Alicycliphilus denitrificans K601: one gene and its partners. The protein of the gene in region 2 interacts with the protein of the main gene of each other region in a pairwise test. Links are inferred from orthologs where the notes say so. Each region holds a gene or a part of one and is shown on either strand. Other genes may lie near its edges.

The links. Proteins that work in one complex are often made in the same cells at the same time.
Region 1: the proteins of glnK (region 2) and ALIDE2_RS14555 interact in binary tests that used the Escherichia coli proteins (3 or more experiments, as listed by UniProt). The link is inferred for Alicycliphilus denitrificans K601 from one-to-one orthologs.
Region 3: the proteins of glnK (region 2) and glnL interact in binary tests that used the Escherichia coli proteins (3 or more experiments, as listed by UniProt). The link is inferred for Alicycliphilus denitrificans K601 from one-to-one orthologs.

Annotation. Positions count from the first base shown.
Region 1 is NC_015422.1:3,060,704-3,065,534, reverse strand. What follows is about bases 1,615-4,831. They hold ALIDE2_RS14555 ([protein-PII] uridylyltransferase), read right to left. Parts: upstream 4,440-4,831; coding sequence 1,815-4,439; downstream 1,615-1,814. Other genes in these bases: map (type I methionyl aminopeptidase), read right to left, coding at 4,487-4,831; ALIDE2_RS14560 (nucleobase:cation symporter-2 family protein), read left to right, coding at 1,615-1,805. Also shown: def (peptide deformylase), read left to right, coding at 1-95; more of ALIDE2_RS14560, read left to right, coding at 327-1,614.
Region 2 is NC_015422.1:245,285-251,392, reverse strand. Bases 1,675-4,554 are described here. They hold glnK (P-II family nitrogen regulator), read right to left. Parts: upstream 3,344-4,554; coding sequence 3,005-3,343; downstream 1,675-3,004. Other genes in these bases: ALIDE2_RS01060 (YifB family Mg chelatase-like AAA ATPase), read left to right, coding at 4,233-4,554; ALIDE2_RS01065 (TorF family putative porin), read right to left, coding at 3,363-4,094; ALIDE2_RS01075 (ammonium transporter), read right to left, coding at 1,675-2,982. Outside these bases: ALIDE2_RS24900 (hypothetical protein), read left to right, coding at 1,074-1,409; more of ALIDE2_RS01075, read right to left, coding at 1,594-1,674; more of ALIDE2_RS01060, read left to right, coding at 4,555-5,768; ALIDE2_RS25605 (hypothetical protein), read left to right, coding at 5,825-5,947. UniProt on the Escherichia coli protein: Involved in the regulation of nitrogen metabolism. Regulates the activity of its targets by protein-protein interaction in response to the nitrogen status of the cell.
Region 3 is NC_015422.1:1,512,793-1,517,192, reverse strand. Bases 1,615-4,400 are described here. They hold glnL (nitrogen regulation protein NR(II)), read right to left. Parts: upstream 3,650-4,400; coding sequence 2,579-3,649; downstream 1,615-2,578. Other genes in these bases: glnA (type I glutamate--ammonia ligase), read right to left, coding at 4,336-4,400; ALIDE2_RS07160 (hypothetical protein), read right to left, coding at 3,674-4,162; ntrC (nitrogen regulation protein NR(I)), read right to left, coding at 1,615-2,537. Outside these bases: xth (exodeoxyribonuclease III), read left to right, coding at 1-773; more of ntrC, read right to left, coding at 1,098-1,614.

The sequences.
Region 1 (4,831 bases), 2.8 Mb from region 2 along the record:
GGGGCAAGCTCTACCCCATGCGTATGCGCGACTTCAGCCAGTTCGGCTTCACCGAGGTGTTGTTCCCGGACATCGGCACGGTCGAGGACGAGTGAGGCGGCCGCGGCCCGTTCGCGGGCCGCGAATGGTGGGAAGAAGGGTCAAAGACTGTATACATAACAGTATGCAATTTTTCCCGTAGCTGCTCGTAAAGTGCCACGCATGCCGTGGTCGAAGAGGCTGGGTGCGATGGCGAAAACGACGCGTATCCCGCAAAAAAAGAGGACGGCGCAGCGAACCAAGAGGCCGCGAAGAGCCCTGTTCCAAGGACCCATCAGGAGACGACGATGAACACGCATTCCCTCAACTCCGCCCATGCGACCCCACGGCCGGAGGACGAAAACCTGGGCCTGGGTGCCAACCTAGCCTATGGGTTGCAGCATGTGCTGACCATGTACGGCGGCATCGTCGCCGTGCCGCTGATCGTGGCCGAGGCGGCCGGCATGCCGGCCTCTGACACCGGCCTGCTCATCACCGCCTGCCTGTTCATGGGCGGCGTGGCCACGCTGCTGCAGACCCTGGGCATCCCGTTCTTCGGCAGCCGTCTGCCGCTGGTGCAGGGCGTGTCGTTCGCCGGCGTGGCCACCATGGTCAGCATCCTGCAGACCGGCGGCGGCATGCAGGGCATCCTGGGTGCGGTGATGGCTTCGGCCGTTCTGGGCCTGCTGATCGCTCCGGTGTTCTCCAAGGTCACGCGCTTTTTCCCGCCGCTGGTCAATGGCTGCGTCATCACGGTGATCGGCCTGTCGCTGATCCCCGTGGCGGCGCACTGGGCCATGGGGGGCAACGCCCGCGCGGCCGACTACGGCAGCATGGGCAACATCGCGCTGGCGGGCATTGCGCTGGTGACCGTGCTGGTGCTCTCCAAGCTGGGCAATGCCGCGATTTCGCGCCTGTCGATCCTGCTGTCCATTGTCATCGGCACGCTGGTGGCGGCCCTGCTGGGTAAGGCGGATTTCTCGCAGGTGGCGCAGGGCGCGTGGTTCGCCATTCCCGCGCCGCTGCACTTCGGCTGGCCGGTGTTCAACGCCGCGGCCATCCTGTCGATGTTCATCGTCATCCTGGTCATCCTGGTCGAGACTTCCGCCGACGTGCTGGCGGTGGGCGACATCGTGGGCACGCGCGTCGATTCGCGCCGCCTGGGCGACGGCCTGCGCGCCGACATGCTGTCGAGCATCGTCGCGCCGCTGTTCGGCTCGTTCACGCAAAGTGCCTTTGCGCAGAATGTGGGCCTGGTGGCCGTCACGGGCGTCAAGAGCCGCTTCGTCGTGGCCTACAGCGGCCTGATCCTGATTGCGCTGGGCGTGCTGCCCGTCATGGGCCGCGTGGTGGCCTGCGTGCCGCCGTCGGTGCTGGGCGGCGCCGGGCTGGTGCTGTTCGGCACGGTGGCGGCCAGCGGCATACGCACCCTGTCCAAGGTGGACTACCAGAACAACATGAACCTGATCGTGGTCGCCACCTCGGTGGGCGCGGGCCTGATTCCCGTCGTCGCGCCCAAGTTCTACGCGCAGTTCCCCGACTGGTTCGCGACCATTTTCCACTCCGGCATCAGCGCCACGGCCCTGGTCGCCATCGTGCTCAACCTGCTGTTCAACCACTTCAAGCGGGGCAACTCGGACCAGCAGTCGGTGTTCGTCGCGGCCTCCGACCGCACGCTGAGCGCGCATGTGCTGGCCAGCCTGTACGACGGCGACGTGGTGGTCGACGGCAAGCTCTACGACAAGAACGGCAGGCTGGTGCCCGTGGCGGGCGCGCACGCGCACTGACGCGCCGATCTACTGATCCGCCAGCGCCTGCAGCAGTTCGGTCTCGATGCGGATCTGCTGTGCGTTGCTCTGCAGCTCCGGGCCCTGCACCAGGAAGGTGTCCTCTACGCGCTCGCCCAGAGTGCTGACCTTGGCCAGCTGCACGTTCAGGCCATGGCGCGAGAGTACGCGCGCCACCATGTACAGCAGGCCGGCGCGGTCGCTGGCGGAGATGCTGATGAGCCAGCGCTGGGCCTGCTCGTCGGGGCGCAGCGTCACGCGCGGCGCGATGGGGAAGCTCTTGACGCGGCGCGACACGCGCCTGCGCGCGGGCTCGGGCAGCGCGCCCTGGTCCTCGATGGCGCGCTGCAGGTCGCTCTCGACCATGTGGATGAGCTCGCGGTAGGCGCCGGGCTGGCTGGAGGCCACGACCTGGAACGTGTCCAGCGCGTGGCCGTTGCGCGCCGTGTGCACGCGCGCGTCCAGGATGGAGAAGCCCGCCCGGTCGAAGTAGCCGCAGATGCGGGCGAACAGGTCGGCCCGGTCGGGCGCGTAGACCAGCACCTCCAGCCCCTCGCCGGCCAGGGACAGGCGGGCGCGCACGATGGCCCGCGTGCTGCCCACGTGGCGCGAGAGGTGGCGCGTGTGCCAGGCGATGTCGGGCGCCTCGTGGCGCATGAAGTAGCTCACGTCCAGCGTCCCCCACAGGCGCTTGTGCGCCTCGTGGGGCAGGGCGCTCAGGGCCAGCAGGATCAGCGCCTCGCGTTTGCGCGCCTCGATCTCGGCGGCGGCGTCGGGCGCGCGCCCGCCCAGCATGCGCAGCGTGGCGCGGTACAGGTCTTCGAGCAGCTTGCCCTTCCAGGCGTTCCAGACCTTCGGGGACGTGCCGCGGATGTCGGCCACGGTGAGCAGGTACAGGGCGGTGAGGTAGCGCTCGTTGCCCACGCGCCGCGCGAACGCCGCGATCACGCCGGGGTCGGACAGGTCCTGCTTCTGCGCCACCTGGCTCATGGTGAGGTGCTCGGCCACGAGGAATTCGATGAGCCGCGCGTCCTCGCGCTCCACGCCGTGCTGGCGGCAAAAGTGCCGAGCCTCCTGCGCGCCGATCTGCGAATGGTCGCCGCCGCGGCCCTTGCCGATGTCGTGGAACAGCGCCGCGACGTACAGGATCCAGGGCTTGTCCCAGCCCGCAGCCAGCTGCGAGCAGAACGGGTACTCGTGCGCATGTTCGGCCATGAAGAAGCGCCGCATGTTGCGCAGCACCATGAGGATGTGCTGGTCCACCGTGTAGACGTGGAACAGGTCGTGCTGCATCTGGCCCACGATGCGGCGGAACGGCCACAGGTAGCGCCCCAGCACCGAGGTCTGGTTCATGAGCCGCATGGCGTGCGTGATGCCGCGCGGCTGGCGCAGTATCTGCATGAACAGCGCGCGGTTGGCCGGGTCGTGGCGAAAGCGCCTGTCCATCACGGCGCGCGCGTTGTAGAGCGCGCGCAGCGTGCGCGCAGACAGGTCCTTCAGGCCCAGCGTGCTCTCATAGAGCAGGAAGGTCTCCAGGATGGCGTGCGGGTGCTTCTCGTACAGGTCGTCGCTGGCCACCTCGATGAGCCCGGCCTTCTCGAAGAAGCGCGGGTTGATGGGGCGCAGCTCGTGCGTGGAGGGGTTGAGCCGCTCTTCTATGCCCAGCAGCAGGATCTGGCTGAGCTGCGACACGGCCTTGGCGGCCCAGTAGTAGCGGCGCATCAGCGTTTCGCTGGCGCGCATGGCCAGCCCCCGGCCGTCCGGCGCGGTGGAGCGGTAGCCGAAGGCCTCGGCCACGGCGGTCTGCAGGTCGAACACCAGGCGGTCCTCGCGCCGCTCCGCGAGCACGTGCAGGCGCGCGCGGATGAGGAACAGCAGCGCCTCGTTGCGCTCGATCTGGCGCACCTCGAAGGGCGTGGCCAGGCCGCTGGCCTCCAGCTCGCGCCAGGTGCGGCCCAGCCCCGCCGCGCGGGCCGCCCACAGGATGATCTGCAGGTCGCGCAGGCCGCCGGGCGATTCCTTGCAGTTGGGCTCCAGCGCGTAGGGCGTGTCCTCGTACTTGGTGTGGCGCTGGCGCATCTCCAGCGTCTTGGCGACCAGGAAGGCGCGCGGGTCCATCTGCGCGTCGTAGCGCCGGCGGAAGTCCTCGAACAGCGCCGCGCTGCCGCACACCAGGCGCGATTCCAGCAGCGCGGTCTGCACCGTCACGTCGGCGGCGGACTCCGCCAGGCACTCGGCCGTGGTGCGCACGCTGGAGCCGATCTCCAGGCCCGCGTCCCAGCAGCTGCCGATGAAGGCCTCGATGGGCTTGCGCGCCTCGTCGGCGCACGCCTGCGTGCCGTCGGGCAGCAGCAGCAGCACGTCCACGTCGGAATGCGGGAACAGCTGGGCACGCCCGTAGCCGCCCACTGCCACCAGGGCCCAGCTCTGCGGCAGCTGCGCGTGCGTCCACAGCCGGCACAGCACCGTGTCGGCCAGCGCGGAAAGCCTGCGCAGCAGGCTGCGGATGCCGCGCGTGGAGGCGTCGGGCACGTGCAGCCTGGCCAGCAGGGCGGCCTTGTCCTGGCGGTAGCCGTCGCGCAGCGCGTGCAGAGAGGCGGAGTCGGAAGGGGGCAGAGGATGGCGTGATGACATGAGATGGACTTAGCAAGAACCGTGCGCGCCGGCTCCGTGCCAGGCCCTCAGGTGGTGGTGGCCTTCACGAACGGGGGCAGAGGGGGCGAGCCCGCCGACAGCGTGAGCACGTCGTAGCCCGTGGGCGTGACCAGCACCGTGTGCTCCCACTGGGCCGACAGGCTGCGGTCCTTGGTGATGATGGTCCAGCCGTCCTGGCCCAGTTCCTTGATGTCGCGCTTGCCCTGGTTGAGCATGGGCTCGATGGTGAAAGTCATGCCGGGCACCAGTTCCTGGCCGGTGCCGGGGCGGCCGTAGTGCAGCACCTGGGGGTCTTCGTGGAATTTCTGGCCTATGCCGTGGCCGCAGAACTCGCGCACCACCGACAGGCCGTGGCCCTCGGCGAACTTCTG
Region 2 (6,108 bases):
CTGCTCCAGCGCATCCAGCACGAAGTCCGTTTGCATGCTGCGGCTGACCCGCCAGCCCACGATGCGCCGGGCGTACACGTCCACCACGAAGGCCACGTACAACCAGCCCTGCCAGGTGGAGACGTAGGTGAAGTCCGACACCCACAGCTCGTTGGGCCGGCTGGCCTTGAATTGCCGGTTGACGTGGTCCAGCGGGCACGGTGCCGATGTGTCCGGCGTGGTGGTGCGCACTGTCTTGCCACGGCGTGCTCCTTGCAAGCCCATGGCACGCATCAGGCGCTCGACCGTGCAGCGCGCCACTGCGATGCCCTCGCGGTTCATCTGCAGCCAGACCTTATCGGCCCCGTAGACCTGCCAGTTGGCGTGCCACACGCGCTGGATGTCGGCTTTCAAACCCTCGTCACGCTGGACGCGTTGACTGCGCAGTTGCGGGTTGCGTTGCCGGGCTGCGTGGCGCCAGTAACACGACGGGGCCATCTGCAGCACCCGGCAGATGGGCTCGACCCCGTAGTCATCACGGTGGCGGTCGATGTAGTTCTTCAAGACTTCAATCGGCGGTCGAGCTCCGCCTGCGCGAAAAACGCGCTGGCCGTCTTCAGGATGTCGTTGGCCCGGCGCAGCTCTTTGACCTCACGCTCCAGTTCCTTGATGCGCTGGGCGTCTGCCGTGGTGGTGCCGGGGCGCTGGCCGCTGTCGACCTCGGCCTTCTTGACCCAGTCATTCAAGGTCTGCGGCACGCAGCCAATCTTGGGCGCAATCGATTCAATGGCTGCCCACAGCGACGGGTAGTCGGCTCGGTGCTCCTGCACCATGCGAACGGCGCGCTCGCGGACTTCCGGGGAGAACTTCGGTGACTTGTTCATGGCTCCATCTTCTCAAGAGTTGGTGCCTCCTCGAAATCCGGGGCTGTTCAGGATGTCGCCCGGCATCAAGCTGAGTTCGTCGTAAAGTTTGGAGGCCTATTTACCGACTCTGAACTAGCCGAGATGAGGGCGGCCTGGCACAAATACTTTGTCAAAGAACGGCAGGGTGTTCTGAGAAATGGCCAGCTATGGGCCTGCCTCACTCGAAACTTGATTCTCGACGACTGTGGGGTTGAGTACTTCTTCTCCTTGTATGGCGGAGAAGCCATCTCGATGCCCTTTGACAACCACCCATCGATTACCCCAAAGCTTGCGAGCATCGGCAAACCGGTGGTCGTAGAGGTCGCGGTGCCCGGCAATGCCTTACGTGCCTGCCACCCTATGTCGACCACGATACTGAGCCGCTACCACCAAACTGTTCGCGAAGACGCACACCTTTTCGAGGCAGAGGCGATGTGGCGCACACCTGTTGCGCCTGAGCATGTCTTATCAGTTACCCCGCTGGACTCCTTCTTGGCACAAGGACTCGGCGCCGCGGGTCGGTAGTTCTGTCGGCACCGGCGACATCCGCACGAGGGTGCCGGTAATTTTCTTTTGCATCCGCAGAAAAACAACCTAAGTTGTTGTTTTTAAAAGGAATTGGCCATCAGAGGCATAACACCCGCATCCAGAAAAAAGGCCCGCGCGCGGCGGGCCAAAGTCCTTGGAATAACGGTTGCCCGTTTCGTGTTCAGCGGTGGTACGCCGTCTCGCCGTGCGCGCTGATGTCCAGCCCCTGGCGCTCGGACTCCTCGTCCACGCGCAGGCCCACCAGCAGGTCGGCGATCTTGTACGCGACGACCGACACCACGCCCGACCACACGATGGTGAACAGCACGCTCTTGGTCTGGATCCACACCTGCGCGCCCATGCTGAAGGTCTCGGGCGTGGCCCCGCCCGTGCCGCCCAGACCCTGGGCGGCGAACACGCCGGTCAGGATGGCGCCCACGATGCCGCCCACGCCGTGCACGCCGAAGACGTCGAAGGCGTCGTCCACCCGGAGCATGCGCTTCAAGCCGCCCACGCCCCACAGGCACACCAGGCCGGCGACGAGGCCGATGGCGATGGCGCCCATGGGCCCGACGAAGCCCGCGGCCGGCGTGACGGCCACCAGGCCCGCCACGGCGCCCGACGCGGCGCCCAGCATCGATGCCTTGCCCTTGTGCACCGCCTCGCCCGCGATCCACGACAGCGTGGCGGCGGCAGTGGCCAGCACGGTGTTCACGAAGGCCAGGCCCGCGGCGGCGTTGGCGGCGCCGGCCGAGCCGGCGTTGAAGCCGAACCAGCCAACCCACAGCAGCGACGCACCCACCATGGTCAGCGTGAGCGAGTGCGGCGTGAACGCCTCGCGGCCAAAGCCTATGCGCTTGCCCACCATGTAGGCGCCCACCAGGCCGGCGATGCCGGCGTTGATGTGCACCACGGTGCCGCCCGCGAAGTCCAGCGCGCCGTCCTGCGCCAGCAGGCCGCCGCCCCAGACGATGTGCGCCATGGGCACGTAGCTGAAGGTGAACCACAGCAGCGCGAAGATCAGCACGGCCGAGAAGCGCATGCGCTCGGCGAACGAGCCCACGACCAGCGCCACGGTGATGGCCGCGAACGTGCCCTGGAAGGCGAGGAACACGTACTCGGGTATGGTCGCGAGCGCGCCGAAGGTCTCCGGGCCCACGCCCTGCAGGAAGGCCTTGGACAGGTCGCCCACGAGCCTGCCCTCGCCCGAGAACGCCAGGCTGTAGCCATAGAGCGACCACAGGATGGAGATGAGCGAGAAGACCACGAACACCTGCATCAGCACCGACAGCATGTTCTTGGCGCGGCCCAGGCCGCCGTAGAACAGGGCCAGGCCGGGGATGGTCATCAGGATCACGAGCAGCGTGGAGGTCAGCATCCAGGCGGTGTCGCCGGAATCGACCTTGGGCGCGGGCGCGGCTTCGGGGGCCGTGGCCGGCGCGGCGTCGGGCGCGGGCGCGGCAGCTGCGGCGACGGGCTCGGGTGCGGCGGCGGGCGCCTGCGCCAGCGCGGCGGTGCCGCCGGCCAGCAGGTGAAGGCCCAGCGCCAGGGAGGCAAGCAGTTTTCTCATGTTGGATTCTCCGTGGCTGGGGTCAAAGGGCCTGCCCGCCGGTCTCGCCGGTGCGGATGCGCACGACCTGCTCCAGGTCGGCCACGAAGATCTTGCCGTCGCCGATCTTGCCGGTGCGCGCGGCGCCCTCGATGGCCTCGATGACGCGCTCGGCCAGATCGTCGGCCACGGCGGCCTCGATCTTCACCTTGGGCAGGAAGTCCACGACGTACTCGGCGCCGCGGTACAGCTCGGTGTGGCCCTTCTGGCGGCCGAAGCCCTTCACCTCGGTCACGGTGATGCCCTGCACGCCGACGTCCGACAGCGCCTCGCGCACCTCGTCGAGCTTGAAGGGTTTGATGATGGCGGTGATCATTTTCATGATCGGCTCCTTTGCTGGCTTACAGAGTCTTGGACAGGGTGACGATCAGGCGCGCCTTGTTGGCGTCGCCGAAGAACCCCTTCTTGTTGGCGCCCGCGACGGCTGCGGACAGCGATAGGCCGGCGCCGAAGTCGTAGGCCCCGCCCACGCTGTAATCCACGTAGCTGGGCACGCCCAGGTCGCGGATGTCGCCAGCGAAGCGCGTGTAGCCCACGGCCGCCTTGAGCGTGACGCTGGGCGCCACCTCCCTGGCAAACGCCAGGTTCAGATAGCCCGTGTTGCGACCGCGCAGGCCCGACGTCTTGGCGCCGGCCCAGCCGAAATAGTCCTTGGACACGGTGTGCGAGTACTTGGCCGTGAGCGGCCCCCAGGTGGCCGCGCCGTACAGCTCGGTGGTGTTGCCGGCGGTGTTGCCGGGGTAGATGTAGGCGAGCGCGCCCAGGTCCAGGTCCAGCGCGCCGGCCTTGAAGCGGTAGCCGCCGTACAGGTCGGACTCGATCGAGTTGCCCTGCAGCCAGTCCACGCTGGAATTCCAGTTGCCCAGGTAGAAGCCGCTCTCGCCGAACGTGTAGTCGAAGCCGCCCTGGATGGCCGGGCTCACCGCCTTGATGCGGTGCACGTCCTGGTCCTGGCCGCGGAACTTGTAATTGCTGGTCAGCGCCACGTTGGCCGTCAGCTCGGCGCTCGCCAGCACGGGCATGGCCGCGGCCACCAGGGCCAGGCTCAGGGACTTCAGGGATGCATGGGACATGGTTCCTCCGGGGTTGTGTGTGGAAAGCGGACACAACCCCCAATGCACGGACCGTGCCAGCCACCATGCAGGTACATTTGGCAGCCAGGGCGCGGTCCCGCCGCAGGGCCGTGCACCAGATTGGGGAGGGTTCACGCGATGAGTCTTGCTTTGGTGCAAAGCCGCGCCCTGCTGGGCCTGCAGGCAAGCGCCGTCACCGTGGAGGTGCATCTGGCCAACGGCCTGCCGAGCTTCGCGCTCGTGGGCCTGGCCGACGTGGAGGTGAAGGAGGCGCGCGAGCGCGTGCGCTCGGCCCTGCAGAACGCGGGGCTGGAGTTCCCCACCAACAAGAAGATCACCGTGAACCTGGCGCCGGCCGACCTGCCCAAGGACTCGGGGCGCTACGACCTGCCCATCGCCCTGGGTATCCTGGCCGCCAGCGGGCAGATCGCCGCTGAACGCCTGGCGGGCTGGGAGTTCGCGGGCGAGCTGTCGCTGTCGGGCCTGCTGCGGCCCGTGCGCGGCGCGCTGGCCACCAGCCTGGCGCTGCGCGCCGAGCAGCCGCCCGTGCGCATGGTGCTGCCGCCGGGCAGCGCCGAGGAGGCCGCCCTGGTGCCCGGCGCCGAGATCTACCGCGCGCGCCACCTGCTGGACGTGGTGCGCCAGTTCCTGCCCGCAGCCGCGCCGCCGCAGGAAGACAACGACGGCTGGCAGCGCCTGGCGCCGGCCGCGCCCGCCGTCCACACCAGCAGCCCCGACCTTGCTGACGTGAAGGGCCAGGCCGCCGCCAAGCGCGCACTGGAAATCGCCGCAGCCGGCGGCCATGGGCTGCTGCTCGTGGGCCCTCCGGGCTCGGGCAAATCCATGCTGGCGCAGCGCTTCGCCAGCCTGCTGCCGCCGATGAGCGTGGAGCAGGCGCTGGAGAGCGCGGCCATCGCCAGCCTGGCCGGGCGCTTCACGGGCGCGCAGTGGATGCAGCGCGTCACGGCCAGCCCGCACCACAGCTGCAGCGCCGTCGCACTGGTGGGCGGGGGATCGCCGCCGCGGCCCGGCGAGATCTCGCTGGCGCACGAGGGAGTCCTGTTCCTCGACGAGTTCCCCGAATTCGCACGCAGCGCCCTGGAGGCCCTGCGCGAGCCGCTGGAGACCGGCCTCATCACCATCTCGCGCGCGGCGCAGCGCGCCGAGTTCCCGGCGCGCTTTCAGCTCGTCGCCGCCATGAACCCCTGCCCCTGCGGCTTCGCGGGCTCCGCCCAGCGCGCCTGCCGCTGCACGCCGGACCAGGTGGCGCGCTACCAGGGCAAGCTGAGCGGCCCGTTGCTCGACCGCATAGACCTGCACGTGGAGGTGCCGCACCTGCCCGCCGAGGACCTGCTGAACGCCCCCGCCGGCGAGGCGAGCAGCGCCGTGCGCGAGCGCGTGGCCCGCGCCCACGCGCTGGCCCTGGCGCGCCAGGGCACGCCCAACCAAGCACTGCAAGGCCAGCAGCTCGACCGCATGGCCGCGCTGGACGAGGCCGCAGCGCGCTTCCTGCAGACCGCCGCCGCGCGCATGGGCTGGTCGGCGCGCGGCACGCACCGCGCGCTGAAGGTGGCACGCACCATCGCCGACCTGGCGGCGTCGGAGCAGGTGGGCGTGGCCCATGTGGCCGAGGCGGTACAGTACAGGCGGGTGCTGCGCGGCACGCAGGCCTGACCGCCCAGGCCGGCGGGGAGGCCGCCCCGCAAAAAATGAGAAAAACTCTCATTCCCATGCCGCAACTGCCCCCCATGCCCTTTCGCACCGGTACGCAATCGCCGGCGCCCGCCGCCGTGGCCCCGTCCGGAGCCATGGTGGCGCAGCTCTTCGCCGACCACCAGCCGTGGCTGCTGTAGCGCCTGCACGGCCGGCTGCGCAACCGTGCCGAGGCCGAGGACGTGGCGTCGGAGACCTTCCTGCGGGTCATCCACGCCGCGCGCCTACCTGTCCACGGTGGCCAAGCGGCTGCTCATCAACCTCGGGCGGCGGCGCGAGCTGAAGCAGACCTACCTCGACG
Region 3 (4,400 bases), 1.3 Mb from region 2 along the record:
ATTTAGCCACCTGGAACATCAACTCCCTCTCCGTGCGCCTGCCGCAGGTGCTGGCATGGCTGGTCGCCAATCCGGTGGATGCCATCGGCCTGCAGGAGCTCAAGCTGGTGGACGAGAAGTTCCCGCACGACGCCTTCGAGGCCGCGGGCTACCACGCGGTGTGCTTCGGCCAGAAGACCTACAACGGCGTGGCCATCGTGAGCCGCACGCCGCCGCGCGACGTGGTGCGCAACATTCCCGGCCACGACGACGAGCAGGCGCGCGTGATCGCCGCCACGCTGGACGTGGAAGGCGGCCCGCTGCGCCTGGTGAACTGCTACTTCGTGAACGGCCAGGCGCCGGGCACCGACAAGTTCGCCTACAAGCTGCAGTGGCTGGCCGCCCTGCACGACTGGCTGCGCGCCGAACTGGCCGCGCACCCGCGCCTGGTGCTAGTGGGCGACTTCAACGTGGCGCCCGAAGACCGCGATTCCTATGACCCCGTGGGCCTGAAGGACACCATCCACCACACGGTGGAGGAGCGCCAGCATTTCCGCCAACTGCTGGAGCTGGGCCTGACCGACGCATTCCGCATGTTCGAGCAGCCCGAGAAGAGCTATTCGTGGTGGGACTACCGGCAGCTGGGCTTTCAGAAGAACCGCGGCCTGCGCATAGACCACATCCTGGTGAGCGAGGCGCTGCGCGCGGGCGTGACGGCCTGCCGTATCGACCGCGCGCCGCGCAAGAACCCGCAGCCCAGCGACCACGCGCCGGTGGTCGCCACGCTGGGCTAAAGCTACTCTTTCAGTAGCTGCCAGCGCTTTCCCATCAAGCGCTAGGGCCTGTTCATCTCCAAAACGGGAGATGCGTTGCCTCGCCGTGGGGGCAGATGCGCGAAGCGTGGCGCGGCCAATAGCCGTAGCTATTGGCAAGCCGCGCGACAAAGCAGATGCCCCCCACGGCGGGGCAACCCGAAGGGAAGGACGAATGCCGGGCGCATTGCGGCGTTGCGGCGCTTGCCAATAGCTGCGGCTATTGGCGCGCACCGCGCCTTGCACTGCATCCCGGCATTCGTCCTTCGCACTCCCGTTTTGGAGGTGAACAGGCCCTGGCCTTTTTCATACCTCATCCGGCGCATCGAGCCCCAGTTCCTGGATCTTGCGCGTGATGGTGTTGCGGCCTATGCCCAGGCGCTGCGCGGCCTCCATGCGCCGACCGTGCGTGGCCTGCAGGGCGGTGCGGATCAGGCGCGACTCGAAGCGGCGCGCCAGCGCTTCCCACACCTCGGGCCGGCCGTCCTGCAGCAGCCTTTGCGCCTCGCGCTCCAGCGCCAGCTCCCAGCCCTCGTCGGCCGCCGCCGCGGGCGCATGGACGGGCGCGCCCGCCTGCAGCACCTCGGGCGGCAGGTCCCGCGCCGAGATCACCTGGGCCGGCGCCATGACGGTGAGCCAGTGGCAGATGTTCTCGAGCTGGCGCACGTTGCCGGGGAAGGCGAAGCGCATGAGCGTCTCCAGCGCCGCGTCGGAGATGCGCTTGGGCTCCACGCCCAGCTGGCGCGCGCTGCGCTGCAGAAAGTGGCGCGTGAGCATGGGCACGTCCTCGCGGCGCTCGCGCAGCGCAGGAAGGCGCAGGCGGATGACGTTGAGGCGGTGGAACAGGTCCTCGCGGAACGCGCCGTCCCGTACGCGCTGCTCCAGGTCCTGGTGCGTGGCGGCAATCACGCGCACATGGGACTTGACGGCGGCGTGGCCGCCCACGCGGTAGAACTGGCCGTCGGACAGCACGCGCAGCAGGCGCGTCTGCAGGTCGAAGGGCATGTCGCCGATCTCGTCAAGGAACAGCGTGCCGCCCTCGGCCTGCTCGAACCGCCCGCGCCGCTGCGTCTGCGCGCCGGTGAAGGCGCCGCGCTCGTGGCCGAACAGCTCGCTCTCCAGCAGGTCCTTCGGGATGGCGGCGGTGTTGATGGCCACGAACGGCCCGCCGGCCACGGGCGAGTGCTTGTGCAGCGCGCGCGCCACCAGTTCCTTGCCCGAGCCCGATTCGCCTGTGACCAGCACCGTGACCACGCTCTGGGACAGGCGCCCGATGGCGCGGAACACGTCCTGCATGGCCGGCGCCTGGCCCAACATCTCGGGCGCGTCGGCCTGCTGCTGCTCGGCCACCTGCTCGCGCTCGCTTTCCTCCACGGCGCGGCGAATCAGCTCCACGGCCTTGGGCACGTCGAAGGGCTTGGGCAGGTATTCGAACGCGCCGCCCTGGAAGGCGGACACGGCGCTGTCCAGGTCGGAATAGGCTGTCATGACGATGACCGGCAGGCCCGGCAGCTGCGCGCGCACCTGTTCCAGCAGCTGCAGGCCCGAGTCGCCGGGCATGCGTATGTCGCTCACCAGCACCTGCGGCCCCTGCTGCGCCGCGCCGCCCGCGGCCACGCCGGCCAGCGCGTCCAGCACCTCGCGCGCCTGCGTGAAGCTGCGCGTGGGCAGGCCCTCGCGCGCCAGCGCCCTCTCCAGGACGAAGCGAATCGAGGGGTCGTCGTCCACTATCCAGATCGGCTTCATGTATTGGTGCTCCCTTTCCCGTAGGTCTTGCATGGCCGGGATCAGGGCAGCGGGATGAGGATGCGAAAGTCCGTGCGGCCCGGTTCGCTGTCGCAGTCGATCAGGCCCTGGTGCCGCTGCACGAAGGTTTGCGCCAGCGTCAGGCCTAGCCCCGATCCACCGTCCCGGCCCGTCACCAGCGGATAAAAGATCCGCTCCCTGATGGCCTCGGGCACGCCCGGCCCGTTGTCGATGACATGCAATTCCAATGCCAGGCGGTAGCGCTGGCGCCCGAACGTGACCTGCCGGGCCACGCGCGTGCGCAGGGTGATCTGTGCGTCGCCGGCGGCGATGCGCTCGGCGAGCGCCTGAGCGGCGTTCTGCACGATGTTGAGCAGCGCCTGCAGGAGCTGCGCGCGGTCGCCGCGGAACTCGGGGATGGAGGTGTCATAGTCGCGCAGCACGGCCAGACCCTGGGGGTATTCGGCCAGCACCAGGGAGCGCACGCGCTCGCAGACTTCGTGGATGTTCACGTCGCCCACCTGGTGCGGGTGGCGGTGCGGCGCCAGCAGACGGTCCACCAGGCCCTGCAGGCGGTCGGCCTCGTGGATGATGACCTGGGTGTATTCGGCAAGCTCGGGGCCAGGCAGCTCCATCTGCAACAGCTGCGCCGCGCCGCGTATGCCGCCCAGCGGGTTCTTGATCTCGTGCGCCAGGTTGCGGATCAGCTCCTTGTGCGCCTGGGCCTGCTCGCGCAGGCGCTCCTCGCGGTCCTGGCGCGCCTGGGCCTCCAGCGGCCACAGCTCCACGATCACCTCGCTGCCGGGCTCGGCCCGCGCCACGTTGGCGTGCACGGGCAGCGGCTCCTGCGGCGGACGGCGCAGCGCGGCCTCGAAGCGCAGCGCCGCGAAGTCGCGCCCGCGCGCGCCCGCCAGCGCCTTGCGCAGGATGGCCGGGTCGGTCAGCAGCGCGCCGAAGTCCGTGCCCTCCAGCATGCGGCGCGACAGGCCCAGGGCGTCCTCCAGCGCGGCGTTGACGAACACCACTGCACCATCGGGGTGCAGCACGGCCACCAGCGTGGAGATGAGGTCCAGCGCCTGGTAGCGCTCCGCGGGCCGGGGTGCCGAAATGATGGTGTCCCCTTGCCTTGCCCGCGCTTACTTGTTCAAGCGCGCGAGTTCGCGCTTGATGCCGGCCACGTCGGCCTCGGCGCGGCTCACGGCGGACTTGAGCTCGGCCGTGCGCTCGATGTAGCCCTGCGGGTTGCGCATCTCCAGGGCCGATCGCTGGGGATAGCCGTCGTTGTATTCCTTGCGCAGCTCGGCCAGGCGCGCCTCGGCCTTACGCAACTCGGCCTCGAGGATGGCGCGCGCATCGGCGTCGCGTGCGCGCTGGTCGGCCGCATCCACGCGCGGCGCATTCGCCGGCGGGCTGCCGGCGCCGGCCCCGCCGCTTGGCGCCGCCGCGGCCGGCCGCGGGGCCTGCAGCACCGTCACGTTGCCGCCTTCGACGAGCTTGCAGCCGCGCTCCTTGGCCTGGGCGGCGTTGTTGGTGTACTCGTTGCCGCAGCGGTAGATGCGGTCCTGCGCCCAGGCGGGCTGCAGCATGGCGGCAATGACGGTCAGGGCGAACAGGCTGTGTTTCATCGAACTCCTCACATGACATGCGCGGCGCATGCACGGCGGCGCTGAGTATCCCCCAATCCCCCCGGACCGCCAATTGCGGCGCCCGATTCGCCCACGCGGGCCACCATGCAAAAGGGGCGGCCGCGGCCGCCCCTGGCACACCGCCGGGAGGCCGAAGCGCCCCCCTGCGCCGCTCACAGCGAGTAGTACATGTCGTACTCGACGGGATGCGGCGCCATGCGGAAACGCTGCACTTCGC